2 linked regions of the Sphaerisporangium krabiense genome follow. The protein of the gene in region 2 interacts with the protein of the main gene of each other region in a pairwise test. Links are inferred from orthologs where the notes say so. Each region holds a gene or a part of one and is shown on either strand. Other genes may lie near its edges.

Region 1 (7,330 bases), on a different replicon or contig from region 2:
GGTGAAGGCGGCGCACAAGTCCCTGGTCTGGTACCGCCAGCCGGCCTTCGACGACGCGGGCGCGCAGCCGGCGACCACGTGGGACGACCTGATCGGCAAGACGGCCCAGTCGCTCGCCGACTCCGGGACCGCCCCGTTCGCGCTGTGCGGCGCCTCGGGCTGGACGCTGACCGACCTGTTCGAGAACATCTACCTGTCCAGCGCGGGGCCGGAGAACTACGACAAGCTCTCCAAGCACGAGATCCCCTGGACCGACGCCACGGTGAAGACCGCGCTGGAGAAGATGGCCCAGATCTTCTCCAAGAAGGACTTCATGGCCGGCGGCGCCTCGGGCGCGCTGCAGACCGACTTCCCCACCTGTGTCACGCAGGTCTACGGCGAGAAGAAGGCCGCCATGGTGATCGAGGCGGACTTCGTCGCGGTCTCGGTCGGCCAGTCCGGCGCCAAGGTGGGCGAGGACGCCAAGATCATGCCGTTCCCGCCGGCGGGCGCCACGCCTCCGGTCGTGCTCGGCGGTGACGTCGCCGTCGCGCTCAAGGACGGCAAGGGCGCGATGGCCCTGCTGGAGTACCTGGCGTCGGCGGAGGGAGGCTCGGTCTGGGCCAAGCAGCCCGGCTACCTGTCCCCCAACCGCAACGTCTCCCCCGACAACTACCCCGACGCGCTGACCAAGCAGCTCGCGCAGACGATCATCTCCGCGGGCGAGGCGGTCAGGTATGACATGTCGGACCTGGCGCCCAGCGCCTTCGGCGGCACCGACGGCAAGGGCGAGTGGAAGCACCTCCAGGACTTCGTGCGCAACCCCTCCGATGTGAAGGGCACCCAGGAGAAGCTCGAGGCCGACGCCGCGAAGGCCTGGAAGAAGTAGGGACGGCGGCCGTGACCGAACGGTTGGACGGCCCGCAGACCCCGCGCGGCGACGGCGACGTCGCCCGCGGGGCCTCCCCCGGACCGGACGAGCCCCCTCAGCCCCCGCCCTCCTCGGGCACCGGCGGGGACGAGGCTGCGAACACCCCCACGAACACCCCCACGGACACCACCGGGAACACCGCCGCGAACACCGTCCCGGCCGCCGCGCCCGCGGCGCGGACGACCAGGTCGGGCAATCTCGGGCCCTCTCCCAAGGTGGCCCTGCTCTTCCTGGTGCCGGCGTTCGTCATCCTCGGCGCGTGGGTGGTCTACCCGATCATCTACTCGATCGTCCGCAGCCTGTACGACGCCAACGGCGACGGGTTCGTCGGCCTCGGCAACTACGCGTCCATCTTCAGCGACTCCGGCACGCTCACCACGATCAGGAACAACCTGATCTGGGTGGTCGTGGCGCCCAGCCTGGTCACCGCGCTCGGCCTGCTGTTCGCGGTGCTCACCGAGCGCGTCCGCTGGGCGACGGCGTTCAAGCTGGTCGTGTTCATGCCCATGGCGGTGTCGTTGCTGGCCTCCGGCGTCATCTTCCGGCTCGTCTACGAGCAGGACCCCGACAGGGGCGTGGCCAACGCGATCATCACCTCGGTACACGACGTGTTCGCCTCCAGCAGCGGCTACCCGGGGGCGCGCCCGCGCGAGAACGACCAGGCGCCCGCCGTCCTGGACAAGGGCGCGGTGGTCACCCGCCGGCAGGCCCAGCCCGGCGTCCAGGTGGCGATCCCGCTGGTCGGCCTGAAGACCGAGGCCCTGCCCGAGCAGGCCGCCGCCGCCAAGCCCGCCACCACGGCGCCGGGCGAGCTGGCGGGAACGGTCTGGCTGGACTTCACCCCGGGCGGCGGCACGGCGAACCAGATCGACGGCAACGAGAAGGGGATGCCGGACGTCACCGTGGAGGCCGTCTCCGGCGGCCAGGTCAAGGCGACGACGACCACGGCGGCCGACGGCACCTTCCACTTCTCCGGCCTGCCCGCCGGGTCCTACCAGCTGCGGCTGCCCCAGGAGAACTTCGCCCAGCCGTTCGCGGGCGCGACCTGGCTCGGGCCCGCGCTGATCACGCCGGCCATCATCGGCGCGTTCATCTGGGTGTGGGCCGGGTTCGCCATGGTGCTGATCGCGGCGGGCCTGTCGGCCATCCCGCGCGACGCGCTGGAGGCCGCCCGCATCGACGGCGCGACCGAGTGGCAGGTGTTCCGCCGCATCACCGTCCCGCTGCTGTCCCCGGTGCTGCTCGTCGTGCTGGTGACGATGATCATCAACACGCTGAAGGTCTTCGACCTGGTGTTCGTCATCGCCCCCGGGTCCGCCCAGCCGCAGGCCAACGTGATCGCGCTGGAGATGTGGCGCGTCTCGTTCGGCGGCGGCGGAAACCAGGGACTCGGCAGCGCGCTCGCGATCTTCCTGCTCGTGCTCGTCCTGCCCTTCATGGCCATCAACATCCGGCGGTTCCGGAGGGAGCAGGCATGACGACGCTCACGGCGTCCCCCACCTCGCCCACGAACCCGGGGCCGGGGACGCTCCGCCGCGGGGCGCTGTCCCGGGTGGCCGACCGGGTCGGGGGCGGGCTGGTCCAGGTCGTCCTCATCGTGCTCGGCCTGTTCTGGCTGGTCCCCACGCTGGGGCTGCTGGTGGTGTCGCTGCGCGCGGACGCCGACAACAACTCCAGCGGCTGGTGGACGGTCTTCACCAAGCCGGCGCAGATCACGTTCGACAACTACTCCCACCTGCTGTCCACCGGGTTCACCTCGTCGTTCTGGAACACCGTGGCGATCACGGTGCCCGCGACGGTCCTCGTCATCGGCTTCGCCGCCATGGCGGCCTACGCCTTCGCCTGGATCGAGTTCCCCGGGCGCGACCTGCTGTTCCTCGTGGTCGTGGCGCTGCTGGTGGTGCCGGTCCAGATCGCGCTGATCCCGATCGCCAAGATGTACGGCGCGCTCGGCGTCTTCGGCACGATCCCCGGCGTGGTGCTGTTCCACACGGCGTTCGGGCTCCCGTTCGCGATCTTCCTGTTGCGCAACTTCTTCGTCGGCATCCCCAAGGAGCTGCTGGAGGCCGCGCGCATGGACGGCGCCGGGGAGTGGAAGATCTTCGCGACCGTGGTGTTCCCGCTGGCCAAGCCCGCGGTCGCCTCGCTCGGCATCTTCCAGTTCCTGTGGGTGTGGAACGACCTGCTGGTGGCGCTGGTCTTCGCCGACACCAACGCGCAGCCGATGACCAAGGCGCTGCAGTCCCAGATGCGCCAGTTCGGTACCAACGTGGACATCCTCGCGCCGGGAGCCTTCCTGTCGCTGATCATCCCCCTGGTGCTCTTCTTCTCGTTCCAGCGCTACTTCGTGCAGGGCCTGCTCGCGGGCTCGGTCAAGTAGCGGACTCGGGTGCCCGTCTCGCGGGGGCAGGCGGGCACCCGGCGTCCCGGACGGCCGCGAAAAGCCGGGGCGGCGCCGCCGGTCTGCGTCCGGTTGTCGGTCGTCACGGCTAGGATCCCGGCATGACCGGTCGTCCATTAAACGAAGTCGTCGAATCCGGGTGGGCCACCGCCCTGGAGCCGGTCGCCGAGCGCATCGCCGCGCTGGGCGACTTCCTCAGGCAAGAGATCGCCGAGGGCCGGCAATATCTCCCCGCGGGCCCCAACGTCCTGCGGGCGTTCCAGCAGCCGTTCGACCAGGTGCGCGTGCTCATCGTCGGGCAGGATCCCTATCCCACCCCCGGTCACGCCATCGGCCTGAGCTTCGCCGTCGCGCCGGACGTCCGCCCGCTGCCGGGCAGCCTGGTCAACATCTTCAAGGAGTACGCCGCCGACCTCGGCTACCCTCCCCCGTCCAACGGCGACCTGACTCCGTGGACCGACCAGGGGGTGCTGCTGCTCAACAGGGCGCTCACCGTCGCGCCCGGCAAGCCCGCCTCCCACCGGGGCAAGGGCTGGGAAGAGGTCACCGAGCAGGCCATCCGCGCGCTCGTCGCCCGCGGCGGCCCGCTGGTGGCCATCCTGTGGGGCCGTGACGCCCGGTCGCTCAAGCCCCTGCTCGGCGCGGTGCCGGCCATCGAGTCGGCCCACCCGAGCCCGCTGTCGGCGCGCAGCGGCTTCTTCGGCAGCCGCCCGTTCAGCCGCGCCAACGACCTGCTCACCAAGCAGGGGGCCGGCCCTGTGGAGTGGAAGCTCCCCTGACCGAACGCCTCCGACGCGCCCGCCGATCAGGGCGGGCGCGTCACGGGGCGTTCAGGCCCCGGCGCGCTTCAGCGCCGCGGCGACCAGCGTGCGGGCCTCGTCCTGCACGAGGGCCAGGTGGTCCGGGCCCCGGAACGACTCGGCGTAGATCTTGTAGACGTCCTCGGTGCCCGACGGGCGCGCGGCGAACCAGGCGTTCCCGGTCGACACCTTGAGCCCGCCGAGCGGGGCGCCGTTGCCGGGCGCCGCCGTCTGCACGTTCGTGACCGGGTCTCCGGCGAGCGTCCCCGCGGTGACGTCCTCGGCGGACAGCCGCGCCAGCGCCGCCTTCTGCTCGCGGGTGGCGGGCGCGTCGACGCGGGCGTAGGCGGGGTCGCCGAACCGGCGCACGAGCCCGGCGTACAACTCGCTCGGGGTCTCGCCGGTCACCGCGACGATCTCGGAGGCCAGCAGGGCGAGGATGATGCCGTCCTTGTCGGTGGTCCACACCGAGCCGTCGCGCCGCAGGAACGACGCGCCCGCGCTCTCCTCGCCGCCGAAGCCGAGCGAGCCGTCGAGCAGCCCGCCGACGAACCACTTGAACCCGACCGGCACCTCGTACAGCTCACGGCCGAGGTCGGCGACCACCCGGTCGATCATGCCGCTGCTCACCATGGTCTTGCCCACCCGGGCGCCGGCCGGCCAGCCGGGGCGGTGGTTCCACAGGTAGGAGATGGCGACGGCGAGGTAGTGGTTGGGGTTCAGCAGCCCGCCGTCGGGGGTGACGATGCCGTGCCGGTCGGCGTCGGCGTCGTTGCCCGTCGCCACCTGGTAGGCCGAGCGGCCGGCGATCAGGGACGCCATCGCGTGCGGCGACGAGCAGTCCATGCGGATCTTGCCGTCCCAGTCCAGCGTCATGAACCGCCAGGTCGGGTCGACGGCGGGGTTGACCACGGTGAGGTCCAGGCGGTGCCGTTCCGCGATCTCGCCCCAGTAGGCCACGCTGGCGCCGCCGAGGGGGTCGGCCCCGATGCGCACGGACGCGCCGCGGATCGCGTCCAGGTCCACGACGGCGGGGAGGTCGTCGACGTAGGCGCCGAGGAAGTCGTAGCGGCCGGTGGTCTCGGCCGCGAGCGCCCGCTCGTAGGGGACGCGCCTGACCTCCTTGAGTCCTCCGGCGATCAGCGTGTTCGCGCGGTCCTGGATCCAGGAGGTGGCGTCGGTGTCGGCGGGGCCGCCGTTCGGCGGGTTGTACTTGTAGCCGCCGTCGGAGGGCGGGTTGTGGGAGGGGGTCACCACGACGCCGTCCGCCAGGCCCGAGGCGCGGCCCCGGTTGTGGGTGAGGATCGCGTGGGACACCGCGGGGGTCGGGGTGTAGCCGTCCCGGGAGTCGACGAGCACGGTGACGCCGTTGGCGGCGAAGACCTCCAGCGCGGTGACCCGGGCGGGCTCCGACAGCGCGTGGGTGTCCACGCCGAGGAACAGCGGCCCGTCCACTCCCTGCCGGGCGCGGTACTCGCAGATGGCCTGGCTGGTTGCCGCGATGTGGTCCTCGTTGAAGGCCGTGTCGAGCGAGGAGCCGCGATGGCCCGAGGTGCCGAAGGACACCCGCTGTTCCGGGCGGCCGGGGTCGGGGTGCAGGGCGTAGTACGCCGTCACGAGACGGGGCACATCGACCAGGTCGGACGCCTGCGCCGGCTTGCCGGCGCGCTCGTGCACCATGAGAACTCCCTTGTCACACGCTTGTTCCGCTGCGGTGGCACTACCCTCGGCCGGTCCGGTTCATACGGATATCGGAACCCGGGCCGGGGCCGATGCTACTCAGCCGGAGGGGTCGCCTCGAACCCCCACCTAACGGCACGCCGAAAATTCGGGACTGATCCGACCTGCGGCGTCGCACTAGATTAGGGAAATTCCCGCTTCAGGCCTCCGGCCGGAACCGTGAGGAGGAGATGCGCGTGACCACGGCACTCGACGCCATCGACGTCCGCACGCCCAACCCGGCCCGCGTCTACGACTACATGCTCGGCGGCAAGGACAACTTCGCGGCCGACCGCGAGGCGGCCGAGCAGGTCGCCCGGCTGTTCCCCGAGTCCAGCGACGGCGTCCGCTACAACCGCCTGTTCCTCGGCAACGCCGTCCGCCACCTCGCCGGGGAGTGCGGGATCCGCCAGTTCGTCGACATCGGCGCGGGCCTGCCCACCCAGGACAACGTGCACCAGGTCGCCCACGCGGTCGCGCGGGACGCGCGCGTCGTGTACGTGGACAACGACCCGGTGGTGTGCGTGCACGGCCGCGCGCTGCTGGCCAACACCGACACCGTCGCCATGATCGACGGGGACGTCCGCAGGCCCGGCGACATCCGCGACAAGGTCGCCGGGACCGGCCTCATCGACTGGAACCGGCCGGTGGGGCTGCTCATGGTGGCGGTCCTGCACTTCGTCGAGGACCCCGGCGAGCACGTGGCCATGCTGCGCGACCTGCTCGCCCCGGGCAGCCACCTGGTGATCACCCACCTGAGCACGACGCCGGAGCGCGCCGCCGACATGGCGCGGCTGCGGGAGCTCTACGCGCGTTCCGGCATCACGCTGGTGCCGCGCGGGGTCGCGGAGATCGAGCGCCTGTTCGGCGACTTCGAGCCCCTGGACCAGCGGCGCTTCATCTTCCCCGACCTCGCCGAGCGCATCGCCCGGCTCGGCTGGGGCGGCGTGGCCCGCAAGCACTGACCCGGCCCCGGGGCTCAGGCGGAGCGCCGGGCGGGCTCAGGCGTCGAGGTGGCGTTCGAGGGACTCCAGTTTCCCGGTCATCGCGTCGGAGACGCCGGGGCGGACGTCGGCCTTCAGGACCAGGCTGACGCGCGGGGCGACCTCGGCGACGGCCTCCACGGCCCGTTTGACGACGTCCATCACCTCGTCCCACTCGCCCTCGACGGTGGTGAACATGGCGTCGGTCCTGTTGGGCAGGCCGCTGTCGCGGACGACCCGCACGGCGCGGGCCACGGGTTCGGCGACGGCCTCGCCGACGCCGAGCGGGGTCACGGAGAATGCGATGATCATCTATCCATTGTCGGGGGTCGGCAGCGGCGCGGGGTATCCGGGGACCTTGGGCGCCGCCTTCCACGGCTCGTGGATCAGCGAGGCGGGGAGCGCGGCGAGCTCGGGGACGTGGCGGCGGACGTAGTCGCCGTCCGGGTCGAACCTCCTCGCCTGGCGCAGGGGGTTGAGCACCCGGTTCGGCCGAGTGTCGTTGCCGGTGCCCGCG
Region 2 (7,471 bases):
AGCAGGATCCACGAGTGCGACCCGTTGATCGTGGACCCCAGCGGGGTGATCACCGCGAGCAGCCCGAGCAGCGCCACCCCGTACACCGCCGGGGCGTAGATGCGCAGCGTCCGCTGGTCGGCCAGGGCCGCGATGCCGCACAGCACCCAGCCGATGACCAGGTTGAGCACGTGCTTCATGACCATGCCCGTCGGCGCGCCCGCCGCCCAGGTACGGGTGGAGGACCACACCAGCAGCGTGCCGATGACCGACAGCGCCATCGCCGCGACCAGCAGCACGCCGTCGGCCCGCCACACCGCCGACTGCGCGCCGACGGCCCTGCGCATCAGGGAGCGGTTCCGCGGGACCAGGGCCTGGTTCACTCCGCCACCGTCCCGTCGCTCCTGATCTTCGGCAGGCGCGCGACCGGCTTGCCGCCGGGCAGGGCCGGCGGGCCCTTGATGCCGTAGATGGCCTCCCAGATCTCGCGCGCCGCCGGGGCCGCGGCCATGGCGCCCTGGCCGCCCTGCGACACCGTGACGACGACCACCAGGCGCGGATCGGCGGCGGGCGCGAAGGAGGCGAACCAGGAGGTGTCCTCCTTGCCGTACACCTCCGCCGTGCCGGTCTTGCCGCCGATCTTCACCACGTCCATCGGGAAGCCGCCGAACGCGCCCGCCGCCGTGCCGTCCGAGGTCACCTCGCTCAGCGCTTTGCGGATGTAGTCACGGGTGCCCTTGTCGACCGGAAGCCGTCCCGTCACCGGGGCCTTGATCTCCTCGACGTGGCTGCCGTCCGGCCGCACGATCGCCTTGGCGATGCGCGGGCTGCGCAGCTTGCCGTCCCCGACCAGGGCGGCGTAGGCGGCGGCCAGCTGCAGCGGCGTCACCAGTACGTCCCCCTGCCCGATGGAGAGGTTGGCGGCCTCGGCGGCCTTCCACTGCATGCCCTCCACGCAGTTCTCGTGGGCGAGCCTCTTGAGGTAGGCCGCCCGGCCGGGGTTCTTCTTCTCCACCTCGGGATAGCCGGTCTTGGCGCGCTGGCAGCTCAGGTGGTGGGTGGCGTCCCACATCTGCTTCTTCCAGGCCCGGCCCGGGATGCGCCCGGGCACCTCGCCGGGAAGGTCGATGCCGGTCCTCCTGCCGAACCCGAACGCCTTGGCGGTGTTGGTCATCGGCTCCTTGGGGCGGCGGACGGGGGTGAGGCCGCCGTCCCGCTGCCACATCTCGTAGGCCGCCTTGTAGAAGATCGTGTCGCAGGACTTCACCAGGGCCGTGTGAAGATCGAGCACGCCGAGGGGGATGCCGTGGAAGTTGTGGAACGCCGTGCCCGCGACGTCGAACACCCCCGGGCAGTCGTACTTGCCGTGCAAGGGGTAGCCGTCCCTGACCATCGCCGACACCGAGGAGACCTTGAACGTCGAGCCGGGCGCGTACTGGCCGTGGGTCGCGCGGGAGATCAGCGGCAGGCCCGCCTTCTCCGACAGCAGGTGCTGGTAGTCCTTCTCGGAGATGCCGCCCGCCCAGACCGAGGGATCGTAGGTCGGCATGCTGCCGATCGCGACCACCCCGCCGGTCCGCACGTCCAGCACCACCGCGGCGGCGCCGTCCGCGCTCGGCGCGCTCTTCATGGCCTTGGCCAGCGCCGCGTCCACGGCCTTCTGCACGTTGACGTCCATGTTCGTGATCAGCACGTCGCCGGGCACGGGCGAGGTCTGCCGCTCGACGCCGAGCACCTTGCCCATGCGGTCGACCTGGACCCGGCGCAGGCCGGACTGGCCGCGCAACGCCTCGTCGTAGACGTACTCCAGGCCGTCCCTGCCGACCAGGTCGACGCCGGAGAAGTTCGCCTTGAGCTTGGAGCGCTTCTTCAGCTCCTCCTCGGTGACCGGCTGCAGGTAGCCGAGCGTCTGGGACGCGCCCGTCCCGAGGGGATAGTCGCGGACGGCCTGCACCTCGGCGACGACCCCTGGGAAGTCCTCCTGGCGCTCCAGGATCTGCAGGGCCTGCCGGGTGGAGACGTCGTCGTCGATGGGGATCTGCGAGTAGAGGGAGCCGGGCCAGCACGGACGGTGCACCTTCGGCCCGCACGGGCGGATGCGCTGGCGCAGCTCCTTCAGCGGACGGCCCAGCACCGCCCCGAGGCGTTTCAGCACCGCGGCGCCGCCGTCTCGCATGCGCTCGAACTCGGCGCGGTCCACCGAGACCACCAGCGAGGCGCGGTTGCGCACCAAGGGACGCCCCGAGGCGTCCAGGATCTGCCCGCGCACGGCCGGGACGATGACGTCGCGGGTGCGGGTCTCGGTCGCCGCGACCACGAACTGCGACCCGTGCACGACCTGCACCTGCCACAGCCGCACGGTCAGCACCGCCAGCAGCGTCAGGACCAGGAACTGCAGCACGACCAGCCGGGCGCGGACACGGGTCACACGTGCCTCCGAACCGGGTAGGCCCCCGTGGGGACGGCCTCGCGCCGGTGGCGGCGCGCGGAGAACCGCGAGACCCCCCAGAACACCGCCGCCGCGACCGCCAGGTTGTACATGACCAGGACCGGCCACACGCGCGGCAGCGTGTGCCAGTCGGCCCGCGGGTCGCCGAGCAGCCCGCCGACCCCGGCCGCCAGGAGCGGCGCGACCATGACCGCGACGATCACCGTGACCGCCGACGCCCCCGGCGCCCGCTCGGCGGCACGCCCCACCGCGTAGCCCACCAGGCAGAACACCAGCGCGTACTGGCCCATGACGTGCGCCGAGGGCGGCAGCACGTCGGCGGCCAGGCCCATGGCGAAGCCCGCGGCGGCCCCGGGCACCGGCCCGCGTGCCAGGGCGAACATCACCACGCCGAGGAGCACCAGGTCAGGGGCTCCACCCCCGGGAAGGGGGAGGCGGTTCACGATGCTCACCTGCACGATCATGATGAGGCCGGCGAGCAGCACCGCCGTGATCGCTCGGAGCACTGTGTCACGTCCTCCCGCCCGCTCGGTCCCGCCCGTGCCCCGCACGGCCGTCATGTCCGTCACGCTTCTCGCGCGCGGGCCGGTGGGCCCGTGGCGCCCGGCGGGCCGGCGGGGCGTGCCGGGCGTGCGCGCCGCGCCGCCTCGCCTCGCCGTCCTCCTCGCGCCGTGGTCGCTCGCCGGGGTCCTCCCGCCGCTCGCCGCGCCGCTCTTCCCGCCTCTCCTCGCGGCGCTCCTCCTGCCGCCCGTCCCGTCGTTCGTCCCGGGGCTCACCCCGGCGCTCCTCCCGGCGGTCCTCGCGCGTCGTCGCGGACGGCGAGGGCGCGGGGGCCGGCGCCGAGGGGGGCGGCGCGGCGGGAGGAGCGGGCGCGCGGGCCTGCTTCTTGGGCGGCGGAGGCGCGGGCGGGAGCATGGCGTCCCGTGGATCGCGGCGCGGCGCCTTCACGACCACCCCGACCACGTCCAGCGCCGCGAAGTCGACGAACGGCCTGGCGTAGGCCACCCGGGTCAGCTCGCCCGGCGTCGGCTCCACGCGTTCGATCACCCCCACCGGCAGGCCCGGCGCGTACGGCACGCCGTTCTCCGACCCGAAGCTCACGATGCGGCGCCCCGCCGACAGCGACGCCGCCGAGTCCAGCAACCGGAAGCGGATCAGACGGCTCTCCGCGGCCGGGCCGAGGCCCGTCACCACGCCCACCTGGTTGCCGCCCTCCATGCGCGCCCCCGCCGTCGAGGCCGGATCGGTCAGCAGGACCACCGTGGAGGTGCCGGGCCCGGTGTGGGCGATCCGCCCCACCAGGCCGTCCCCGTTCAGCACGGTCATGTCCGGCCGCACGCCGTCGCCCGACCCCGCGTCGATCTCGACCGCCTCCTCGAACCCCGGGACGCCGCGCCTCGCGATCACCTGGGCCGCGACCACGCGGTACCCGCCGAGGCCCGACAGCCCGAGCATGCGCGTGAGCTGCTCGGACCGCTGCCGGTCGAGCGTGCGCGCGGTCAGCTCGCGCCGCAGGCGGGAGTTCTCCGCGCGCACCGCCGCGATCTGCCGCTTGTACTCGCCGGCGGAGGCGTAGGTGTCGACGAGGTCGCCCATCGGCCCCACCACGTTCGTCCCGGCACGCTCGGCCACGCCGAACAGCGATGACGCCAGCGAGCGCACCGGCTCGAACAGGGAGTCGTCGCGCTGGCGGTGGTCGACGGTGATCAGGACGAGCGCCGCGGCCAGCAGCAGGCCAAGGATCAACCGCGCACGGCGCGTATCCCTCATCGGTCTCTCGGCTCCATCGATGTGGTCAGTGTCTCGGTTCGGGCACCAGGACCTGTTGCAGGACCTCGAACTCCTCGACGCACTTGCCCGAGCCGAGCGCCACCGAGTCCAGGGCGTTCTCCACGAGATGGATCGGCATGCCGGTCTCGTCGCGCAGACGGTCGTCCATGCCCTTCAGCAGCGCCCCGCCGCCGGTGAGGGCCACACCCCGGTCCATCAGGTCGCCGGACAGCTCGGGCGGGCACTTGTCCAGCGTCGACTTCACCGCGTCGATGATGGACTTCAGCGGCTCCTCGGTCGCCTTGCGGATCTCGTCCGCCGACACCACGATCGTCTTCGGCAGGCCGGTGACCAGGTCACGGCCGCGGATCTCGGCGTGACAGTCGTCCCCCATCGGGCAGGCGGAGCCGATCGCGATCTTGATCTCCTCGGCGGTGCGCTCCCCGAGCATCAGGGAGTACTCCTTCTTGGCGAACGCGATGATGGCCTGGTCCAGCTCGTCGCCGCCCACGCGGATCGACTGGCTGGTCACGATGCCGCCCATGGAGATGATCGCGACCTCGGTGGTGCCGCCGCCGATGTCGACCACCATGTTGCCGGTCGGCTCGTGGACGGGCAGCCGCGCGCCGATCGCGGCGGCCATCGGCTCCTCGATGATGTACACCCGGCGCGCCCCGGCCTGGTAGCCGGCCTCCTTGACGGCCCGCTGCTCGACGCCGGTGATCCCGCTCGGGACGGCGACGATGATGCGCGGCTTGGCGAAGTGCCGCCGTTTGTGCACGCGCTGGATGAAATAGCGGAGCATGCGCTCCGTGACGTCGAAGTCGGCGATCACGCCGTCCTTCAGCGGGCGTATCGCCACGATGTTCCCGGGCGTCCGGCCAATCATCCTCTTGGCCTCGATGCCCACTGCCACGATCTTGCCGGTGGTCGTGTTGATCGCCACCACCGACGGCTCGTTGAGCACGATGCCGCGCCCCCGCACGTACACCAACGTGTTGGCGGTGCCGAGGTCGACGGCCATGTCACGGCCGAGGAATGCCAGCTTGCTGCCCATGGGGAAGGAAACCTTCCTACAGGTCGTTCGCGAGAGATTACGATTCGCATTCGAATCGTAACGGAACGTACCCACTCGCGCGGGCAACGAGCCGCCCCGCCGGGGAAAATCTTGTCGCACTCACCTGATCACACGGCGGGGACCTGCGGAAACACCCTCCAACGAACGGGCCCCGGCGCGCCGTGCGCGCCGGGGCCCGTCCCACCCGGCCCTCGCGGGAGCCGGGAACGTCCATCGCTCAGAAACGGTCGGGGAAGAAGAGCTTGACCTCGCGGGCGGCCGACTCCGGCGAGTCGGAGCCGTGCACGACGTTCTCGCCGATCTCCAGCGCGTGGTCGCCGCGGATCGTGCCCGGCGCCGACTTCACCGGGTCGGTGGCGCCGGCCAGCGAGCGGAACGCCTCGATCGCGCGCGGCCCCTCCAGCACCAGGGCCACCAGCGGCCCGGAGGTGATGAACTCGACGAGCTCGCCGAAGAAGGGCTTCTCCGCGTGCTCGGCGTAGTGCGCCTTGGCCGTCTCCACGTCGAGCGTGCGAAGTTCCAAGGCCACGACCTTGAGGCCCTTGCGCTCCACGCGGGCGATCACGTCACCGATGAGGCCGCGGCGGACACCGTCGGGCTTGATCAGGACAAGCGTGCGCTCGGACACGGGAATCTCCTTCATTGTCAACGCCAGGCGCCACGCGAGACGGCCGGCGAGAGGGGAAGCGTGTGCGCAGCTTACCGGCCCGCGGACCCCTCGCCGTCCCCTTCCCGGCCGTCCTCGCCGCCGCCCGCCTCGGGGGACCGGGTGGGCGCGGGCACCACCGGGATCATCGACGTCTCCGGGCCGCCGCCGGCGTCCTCCTCGCCCGCCGCCCGGCCCGCCTCCTCCGGGCCCGCGGACCCGCCGGCCGCGCCGGTCGCCGCGTCGGTCGCCGCGCCGGCCGCCGCCCGGTCGTGACCGCCCTCGTCCGCGCCGTCCTCCATTCCCCGCGGCGGGACGTCGGTCACGGCGTCGGCCGGGACGTCCCCCAGGGCCCGATCGGCCGAGCGGGTCGCCAGCACCGCCCCCAGTACCAGGATGACGACCACGGCGAACCCGGCGACCAGCGCCCAGACGTGCAGCGCCTCGACGAACCCGTCGGCCATCGCCTGCGAGGTGACCTCACCCGACGTGCTGAGCGCATGCAATCGTTCCACTTGGATACCCGTTCCGAGCAGGAAGCCGCTGAGAACGGCCGGCAGGCAGAGGGACAGGGCGGACAACGCCGTGGACAAGGGCACCGCGCGGACGGCCGACGCGACCGCCACCGCCGCGCCGCCCGCGAGCAGCACGAACGGCACGAGCAGCGGCATGCCCGAAGGCGCCGGCACCAGCAGCCGGATCGCGCACAGCCCGGCCACCATGGCCACCAGCCCTCCGGCGGCGAGCTTGGACGCCGGAACCTCACCGAACCGGCCCGCGACCCGCGGGACGAAGCAGGTGGCCAGCACGAGCAGCACGGCCAGCCCGAACGGCGCCCACAGGCCCGACAGCCCCGGCCCGCCGAGGCCGCCCAGCTCCACGTAGGTGACCTGCGCGGCCGTCGGCAGCACCACCAGGCCGACGGCGACCATCACGAACGCGAGCGCCCGCCCTGCCGGCCCTCCGGCCCGCCCCGCGCACGCCGGCGTCAGCAGCACCGCCACCGCCACCGCGGCGGCCACGACGATCGACCACGGCGGCCACCCGAACGTGGTGCCGAGAGCGAGCAGCGCGACGCCGGCGGAAGGGCCCAGCGTGAACAGCACCCGCACCGACCGACCGTCCTCCGCGGTCCGGGCGTCCTCTCCGGTGAGACGGCTGATCGCGAAGTAGGCCGCGGCCAGCGCGAGCGCCACCCCCGTCAGCATCGGGTACGGCTGCAGCGTGACCCGCCACGACGTCACCTGGTCCAGCGGCCACAGCGCCAGCGCCTGAGCGGTCAGTAGGGCCCCCGCCAGGGCCGCCGCCCAGACGGAGACCAGCACCCCGCGCGAGGAGGCGGACCGTCCCCGGCAGGCGGCGAGAGTGGCGGGGACGAGCATGCCCGCGGCCGCGCCGTGCAGGGCCCTGAGGACCCCGACCGCCACGGCCGAGCCGGCGTAGCCTCCGGCCACGTCGGCCACGCCCAGCAGCACCAGTCCCGCGAGCAGGACGGGGGCGGGTGAGAACCGCCCGAGCGCCGCGGCGGTGAGCGGCACCACGCAGAGCA

What was found. Proteins that work in one complex are often made in the same cells at the same time.
Region 1: the proteins of ndk (region 2) and BJ981_RS00815 interact in binary tests that used the Escherichia coli proteins (3 or more experiments, as listed by UniProt). The link is inferred for Sphaerisporangium krabiense from one-to-one orthologs.

Annotation. Positions count from the first base shown.
Region 1 is NZ_JACHBR010000001.1:173,408-180,737, forward strand. What follows is about bases 2,432-5,251. They hold BJ981_RS00815 (uracil-DNA glycosylase), read left to right. Parts: upstream 2,432-3,412; coding sequence 3,413-4,090; downstream 4,091-5,251. Other genes in these bases: BJ981_RS00810 (carbohydrate ABC transporter permease), read left to right, coding at 2,432-3,290; pgm (phosphoglucomutase (alpha-D-glucose-1,6-bisphosphate-dependent)), read right to left, coding at 4,142-5,251. Also shown: BJ981_RS00800 (ABC transporter substrate-binding protein), read left to right, coding at 1-868; BJ981_RS00805 (carbohydrate ABC transporter permease), read left to right, coding at 880-2,388; more of BJ981_RS00810, read left to right, coding at 2,385-2,431; more of pgm, read right to left, coding at 5,252-5,791; BJ981_RS00825 (SAM-dependent methyltransferase), read left to right, coding at 6,022-6,795; BJ981_RS00830 (MTH1187 family thiamine-binding protein), read right to left, coding at 6,832-7,125; BJ981_RS00835 (cryptochrome/photolyase family protein), read right to left, coding at 7,126-7,330. UniProt on the Escherichia coli protein: Excises uracil residues from the DNA which can arise as a result of misincorporation of dUMP residues by DNA polymerase or due to deamination of cytosine.
Region 2 is NZ_JACHBR010000002.1:58,803-66,273, reverse strand. The notes cover bases 4,207-7,167. They hold ndk (nucleoside-diphosphate kinase), read right to left. Parts: upstream 5,920-7,167; coding sequence 5,494-5,919; downstream 4,207-5,493. Other genes in these bases: BJ981_RS28345 (hypothetical protein), read right to left, coding at 5,976-7,167; BJ981_RS28355 (rod shape-determining protein), read right to left, coding at 4,224-5,255. In the rest of the region: rod shape-determining protein RodA, read right to left, coding at 1-326; mrdA (penicillin-binding protein 2), read right to left, coding at 359-2,407; rod shape-determining protein MreD, read right to left, coding at 2,404-2,934; rod shape-determining protein MreC, read right to left, coding at 2,939-4,198; more of BJ981_RS28345, read right to left, coding at 7,168-7,471. UniProt on the Escherichia coli protein: Major role in the synthesis of nucleoside triphosphates other than ATP. The ATP gamma phosphate is transferred to the NDP beta phosphate via a ping-pong mechanism, using a phosphorylated active-site intermediate.